Regions from separate parts of the Kitasatospora sp. NPDC048239 genome, predicted to be linked through region 2. Evidence: riboswitches for the same ligand, from Rfam matches in the RefSeq annotation. Region 2 holds a riboswitch; each other region holds the start of a gene.
The links. Region 2 has a riboswitch for thiamine pyrophosphate ahead of thiO (glycine oxidase ThiO). Riboswitches for the same ligand answer to the same signal wherever they lie in the genome.
Positions count from the first base shown of each region.

Region 1: it holds a riboswitch for thiamine pyrophosphate, as region 2 does, so the genes downstream of both, thiC (phosphomethylpyrimidine synthase ThiC) here and thiO (glycine oxidase ThiO) in region 2, are expected to answer to the same signal.
Region 3: it holds a riboswitch for thiamine pyrophosphate, as region 2 does, so the genes downstream of both, ACGFZP_RS10010 (purine-cytosine permease family protein) here and thiO (glycine oxidase ThiO) in region 2, are expected to answer to the same signal.

Region 1 is NZ_JBICZP010000003.1:261,030-263,289, forward strand. Features, by position in the region: gene thiC (phosphomethylpyrimidine synthase ThiC) at 1-1,109, opposite strand, end outside; TPP riboswitch at 1,105-1,239, opposite strand; gene ACGFZP_RS08995 (hypothetical protein) at 1,336-1,542, shown strand; gene ACGFZP_RS09000 (SPFH domain-containing protein) at 1,773-2,260, shown strand, end outside.
Region 2 is NZ_JBICZP010000001.1:504,979-507,238, forward strand. Features, by position in the region: gene thiO (glycine oxidase ThiO) at 1-1,136, opposite strand, end outside; TPP riboswitch at 1,139-1,251, opposite strand; gene ACGFZP_RS02230 (NAD(P)/FAD-dependent oxidoreductase) at 1,372-2,260, shown strand, end outside.
Region 3 is NZ_JBICZP010000003.1:496,349-498,608, forward strand. Features, by position in the region: gene ACGFZP_RS10010 (purine-cytosine permease family protein) at 11-1,351, opposite strand; TPP riboswitch at 1,485-1,633, opposite strand; gene ACGFZP_RS10015 (S1C family serine protease) at 1,979-2,260, shown strand, end outside.

The DNA of each region.
Region 1 (2,260 bases), on a different contig from region 2:
TTGGCGTCCGCGATCGAACCCGGGCGCAGGCCGTCACCGAGCGAGAAGGTGACGTCGTAGGCGGCGAGGATGTCGCAGAGCTCCTCGAAGTTGGTGTAGAGGAAGTTCTCCTGGTGGTGCGCCAGGCACCAGGCGGCCATGATCGAGCCGCCGCGCGAGACGATGCCGGTCTTGCGACGGGCCGTCATCGGCACGTACCGCAGCAGCACGCCGGCGTGGACGGTCATGTAGTCGACGCCCTGCTCGCACTGCTCGATGACGGTGTCGCGGTAGACCTCCCAGCTCAGGTCCTCGGCCCGGCCGTCGACCTTCTCCAGTGCCTGGTAGAGCGGCACGGTGCCGATCGGCACGGGGGAGTTGCGCAGGATCCACTCACGGGTGGTGTGGATGTTGCGGCCGGTGGAGAGGTCCATGACGGTGTCGGCGCCCCAGCGGGTGGCCCAGGTCATCTTCTCCACCTCCTCCTCGATCGAGGAGGTGACGGCGGAGTTGCCGATGTTGGCGTTGATCTTCACCAGGAAGTTGGTGCCGATGATCGCCGGCTCCACCTCGGGGTGGTTCACGTTGACCGGGATGACGGCCCGGCCGCGGGCCACCTCGGCGCGGACGTACTCCGGCTCCAGGCCCTCGCGCAGGGCCACGAACTCCATCTCCGGCGTCACGACGCCGCGCTTGGCGTACGCGAGCTGGGTGACGGCCGCTCCGCCGCGTCCCCGCAGCGGGCGGCGCGGCCGGCCGGGGAAGACGGCGTCCAGGTTCTTCAGGTTCCCGCCGCGCGGCGAGGTGTGCTTGATCCCGTCGTCCTCGGGGCGGGCCTCGCGGCCGTCGTACTCCTCGACGTCGCCGCGCTGGCGGATCCAGGAGTCGCGCAGGGCGGGCAGGCCGCGCCGCACGTCGGGTTCGTACGCCGGATCGGTGTAGGGCCCGGAGGTGTCGTACAGGGGGACGGTCCGGCCGTTGGTGAGCACGACCTCGCGGTACGGGACGGCGAGGTCGGGGCGGGAGCCCTCGCGGTAGGCCTTGCGCCAGGCCGGGGTCGGGTAGCCGGTGGAGGTGCTGCTGGCGGCGGACGTCCGGGCAGACTGCGGCTGTACATCAAATGCGGTCATCAGACCTACTACTCCCTACGCCGGCATTACCCGGTCAGGTTCCTGCGGTCGACGCAGCGGTTGGCACGTACACCGACGTGCCGTTCAGCGCCCTCTCAGCCCGGTGCTCCGAGCTCCCGTGTCCGCAGGCGGTGTTGCCTGCGCATGACGTCCAACACCGTAGCGAGCGGATCGCCGCTGGTCCAGACGGCTTCCAGCCAGTGGGAAGCGCTGGCACACTGGCGGCATGGTGGGGGCGACCGGTCGGGTGACCGGGAGGATCGGTCCGGGTCTGGTCGGCGAGGTGCTGCTGCACGTCCGCGAACGGCAGGGCACGGAGGCGTTCCTCGCGTACCCGGCCGTGCCCGGCGAGGTGCTGCCGCCCGGCACGCCGGTGGTCGTGGTGGAGTACCAGCCGCCGCGGACGGTCTACGTCGCGCACGCGCTGGGCTGACGCCGCGGCCGCCCTTCGGCGGCCTCGTCATACCGCCGTCACACCGCCGTCCTGCCACCGTCCTGACACGGCCTTGACGCGGTCTTGACGGTCCTGGTGCGAAGTCGGGACGAAAAGTCCTTCCCACTGATCCACAAGAGGCGCAGAATCCCTGCTGCCACCGCGTTCCGCGCCATCCTGCAACAGAGCGCAGCCACGGGACCGGTGTGCCCTGAAGGGGGAATTCGCCGATGCTGATCGGCATCGCGGGGGCGGTCGTCGCCTCCATCGTCATCCTGATCGTTCTCTTCAAGCTGATGTGGCGGGTCGCCGAGCCCAACGAGGCCCTGATCATCTCCGGTTCCAGGCACCGCACCGAGGGTGTCGGCGAGGGCCTGGGCTTCCGGATCGTCACCGGCCGGGGCACGCTCGTCACCCCGGGCGTGCAGGTGGTGCGCAAGCTCTCCCTCGACCTGAACGAGGCGGACCTGGACGTCGAGTGCGTGACGTCGCAGGGAATCCCGGTCCACGTCAAGGGTGTTGTGATCTTCAAGGTGGGCGACGACACCGTGTCGATCGCCAACGCCGCCCGCCGCTTCCTCGACCAGCAGGAGATGATGGGCCACCGGGTCCACAACGTCTTCGCCGGTCATCTGCGGTCCATCGTCGGCGGGTTGACGGTCGAGGACATGATCCGCGACCGCGAGCGGCTGACCGGGGAGACCCGGGCCGCGTCGGG
Region 2 (2,260 bases):
CGGGTGGGGGAGAACGGTCCGGCGAGCTCGGGCATCGTGCCGGTGGCCAGGTACTCGGCGACCAGGTCGGCCGTCACCGGGGTGAGCAGGACGCCGTTGCGGTAGTGCCCGGTGGCGGCGACCAGGCCGGGCAGTGCGGTCGGACCGATCAGCGGCGCGTTGTCCGGCGAGCCCGGGCGCAGGCCGGCAGAGGTCTCCACCAGCGGCAGCTCGGTGATGCCGGGGACCAGCTCGTGGGCGTCGCGCAGCAGCTCGTACACCCCGCCGGCGGTGACGGTGGTGTCGTAGCCCTGCTCCTCGCTGGTCGCGCCGATCACCAGCTCGCCGTCCTCGCGCGGCACCAGGTAGAGGTGCCGGCCGCGGACCACCGCGCGGACGTTGCGGGAGAGGAACGGCCGGTAGGGCGCGGGGACGCGCAGCCGCAGGATCTGGCCCTTGACCGGGCGGATCGCGGGCAGCACGCCCGCGGGCAGACCGGGCAGCAGATGGCTGTGGGGGCCGGCGGCGAGCACCGTCCGGTCGGCGGTCACCGTCTCGCCGGTGCTCAGCCGGGCACCGACCGCCCGGTCGCCCTCGACCAGCAGCTCGACCGCCTCGGCACGGTGGCCGGCGACGCCCGCGGCCTCGCCGGCCCGCAGCAGCGCCGTCAGCAGCCGGCGGCCGTCCACCTGGTGGTCGTCGGTGACGTGCAGGCCGCCGCGGACCCCGGGGGCCAGCATGGGTTCGAGCCTGCGGGCCTCGCGGCCGGTCAGCCAGTGCGAGTCCAGGCCGAGCCGCCCGTGGAAGGCGTGCAGCTCGCGGAGCTCCTCGCGGTCGTCGGAGTCGAGGGCGACGGCGATGGTGCCGCACCGGCGGTAACCGGTGTCCTCGCCGCCGCTCGCCTCGGTGAGCTCGGCCGCGAAGGCGGCGTACCGCTCGTTGGAGGCCATCCCGAGGCGCAGCAGCGGCTCCTCGCCGTACTGGAGTTCGGTGACCGGTGCGAGCATGCCCGCCGCGACCCGGGCGGCGCCGCCGCCGGGGTGCGGGTCGACCACGACGATCCTGCGCAGTCCGCGCTGTGCCGCCCGCCAGGCGACGGCGAGGCCGATGACGCCCCCGCCGATCACCAGGACGTCGGCGTGGGTACCCGGAGCCAAGCGTGTCAAGGTCGCTCTCTCCCTTCGCCGGAATGACCCGGATCAGGTTCGGACGGTCGCGGGCCGTGCCAGCCCGCCTCTCAGCCCGGTTCGCCGGGCTCCCGTGATGGTGCCCCCACCTTAACTCCGGGGGTTGCCGCCGCCGAAGGCGCGTACGAAGGGTGGACGGCGCCCGCACCCCGGGCCCGTCCGGGGGCCGGTTCGGGCGTCCGGGACGGCTGGGTACAGTGACGGCGTGGGAGAGCTGAGCGGGACGGATCGGGTGGTCGTCGTCGGTGCCGGACTGGCCGGGGCGCAGTGCGCCGCGGGGCTGCGGCGGGGCGGCTGGCAGGGGCGGATCACCCTGGTCGGCGAGGAGGCGCACGCGCCGTACGACCGGCCGCCGCTCTCCAAGGAGGTGCTGCTCGGCAAGGCCGACGCCACCACCCTCGACATCGACCTCGCGCACCTGGGCGTCGAGCTGCTCACCGGCCGCCGCGCCACCGGCCTCACCCCCGGCACGCTGCACACCGACGGCGGCGACCTGCCGTACGGCGCCCTGGTGATCGCCACCGGGGCCGCCCCGCGCGCCCTGCCCGGCGCCGAGCGCGCCCATCTGCTGCACACCCTGGACGACGCGCTGGCGCTGCGCGCCCTGCTCCGGCCCGGCCTGCGCCTGGTGCTGGTCGGGGCGGGCTGGATCGGCGCCGAGGTGGCCACCGCCGCCCGGACGGCCGGCTGCGAGGTCACCGTGGTCGAGACGGGCCCGGCACCGGTGCCCGCCGCGCTGCCCGTCGAGATCGGCCGGGCGATGGCCGCCTGGTACGCCGAGGCCGGGGTCGGGCTGCGCTGCGGCGTCGGCGTCGCGGCCGTGGAGCCTGGCGCGGTCCTGCTGGAGGACGGCTCGCACCTGCCCGCCGACGAGGTCGTGGTCGGGATCGGGGCCCGCCCGGCGACCGGCTGGCTGGCCGGTTCCGGGGTCGCACTGGACGCCGCCGGCGCCGTCCTGGTGGACGAGCGGCTGCGCACCGGCCTGCCCGGGGTCTTCGCCGCGGGGGACTGCATCAGCTACCCCTCGGTGCGCTCCGGCGCCCGGTTGGCCGTCCGGCACTGGGACCACGCGCTGCAGTCCGGCGAGGCGGCGG
Region 3 (2,260 bases), on a different contig from region 2:
GGCGCGGTGGTCAGCGCCGGCCGCGGGTCAGCGGGGTGAGCGCCAGGGTGGCCAGGGCGGGCACCAGGAAGCCGAACAGCGAGGCCGAGGTCCACTCCTGCGGCGTGAAGTGCAGCGCCTCCTGGAGGGACGTCCAGAAGTCCGTCCACCAGCCGGCGATCGCGGTCGGTGCGATCAGCTGGTAGACCGCGAAGCCGAGCGCCCACGGCAGCAGCATCAGCCAGCGGGAGGGCGCGTCGTCGGCGAGGTTCCAGCCGCGCCGGCCGGCGCCGAGGAAGTAGTCCACCGCCAGCACCGCGAACATCGGCACGAACACCGAGCCGATCAGGCCCAGGAAGGCGTAGTACGAGTCGGTGAACTCGGTGATCTGCAGTGCCAGCACGGTGATCAGCAGGCCGGTGGCGCCGGTCAGCACCCGGCGGTCGACCTTCGGCAGCAGGTTGTGGACCGACATCGCCGTCGAGTACACGTTGGCGAAGGACTGGTCGGTCTCGCGCAGCACCAGCACCAGCAGGAACGCCCAGCCGGCCCAGACCCCCAGGAAGGAGTCGAAGATCCGGGTCGCGTCGCCGCCGGACTGCAGCAGCGCGAAAAGGCCGAGCACGTAGCACCAGATCTGGGCGACGGTGTAGCCGGAGAAGCTCCCCCAGAACGCGGCGCGCGGGGTGCGCGAGTGCCGGGTGTAGTCGGCGGCCAGCGGCACGAAGGAGATCGAGACGGCGATCATCGCGTCGGTGGCCTTCAGGAAGCCGTGCCAGTTGCCCGCGCCCGGGTCGGGCACGCCCTGGCGGCCCAGCTGGACGGTGAAGTACACCATCGCGACCGCCACCGCCGCGGCCACGAAGCGGCGCAGTACGGCGATCGCCCCCAGCGGCCAGATGGTCAGCGCGGTGGTCACGGCGCCCGCCAGCACGACGAAGACCCAGCGGTAGCCCTCGGTGTGGGCGACGGTCTGCGCGCCCATCGCGATCACCAGCAGCTCGTACACGCCCCAGCCGAGGCACTGGACGATGTTCAGCACCGTCGGCACGTACGACAGGCGGGTCCCGAACAGTCCGCGCAGGTTGGCCATCGCGGGTGCGCCGGTGCGGGCGCCGATCAGTGCGGCCACGCCGAGCATCGCGGTGCCGACCACGGTGCCGGCCACGATCGCGGTCACGGCGGCGGCCAGGGACAGCTCGCTGCCCGGGGCGCCCAGCACGGTGGCGGCGGTGGTGAAGCCGATCAGGCTGACGCCGAGGTTCATCCAGAGCGCGAAGTGGTCCCGGAAGCGGAGCGTGCGCGGCGGCTCGGTGTCCAGCACCAGCGGGGCCTCGACCCGGCCCGCGGCCTGGTCGGGCCGGTCCAGCACCGAGGTCGCGGTCGCGGCGGGTGCACCGGCCGTGGAACCGGGCGCGCGGCCGTCGGCGTCCGAGTGAACGGTCGTGGACGGTTCGGGGAAACCCTTGGACGCGGACGCGCCCGAAGAAGAGGATGGCGAAGCAGGCGGCATGGCCGATACTCCCTACGCCGGCATTACCCGGACAGGTTCCGGCGGTCTGCGCCCCCTCGACGATCCGGCCACGGATCCCGTGACGTACCGTCGACCAGCGCACTCTCAGCCTGGTCGGTCCAAGCTCCCGCGTGTCAGTTTGGAGCGACAGGCTAACCGGCGGGGCGGTGAACGCCAAGGCCAGACGGCCTGCGGTCCGCATCGCGGGACGTCAGGGGTGTCCGTCGTGGACGGAGTGAACGGTGCGCCGGGGGGCACACCGGTCCGCCGTGCGGGGGCGTCCGGCCGGCCCGTCCGGCAGGTTCGTCCGGCAGGTCAGCGGTGCCGGTCCGTCCGGTTCGCCGAGCCGGTCTGCCTGGTTCGCCGTGCCGGTCTGTCTGGCCGGGCTAAGGATTCTTATGAGTTCTTCAGAGGGGTCCTTACGGCAATCGAATCGGGTGTGCGAAAAACTATGGTTCTTGGTCCTGTCAGCTATGGAGGTCGTCCGTGAGCACCGAGCGCGAGGTTGGGTCCACCGGGCCGCAGGGGGAGCAGCCCTCCGGCGGCCAGGGGGTGGTGGGCCCCGCTCATGACGGTCCGGCCCAGCAGGCCGAGCCTGCCGCCCCCGCCCCGGCGGCCGCTCCCGAGGCCCCTGCCACCGGCGGCTTCACGCCGACGCTGGCGTTCGGCAAGCTCAGCGCCCCGGAGCCGGTCGAGCCCCCGGCAGCCCCGGCGGCCCCGGTCGCTCCGGTCGCTCCGGTCGGGTCCGGGTACATCGACGCGCCGCCG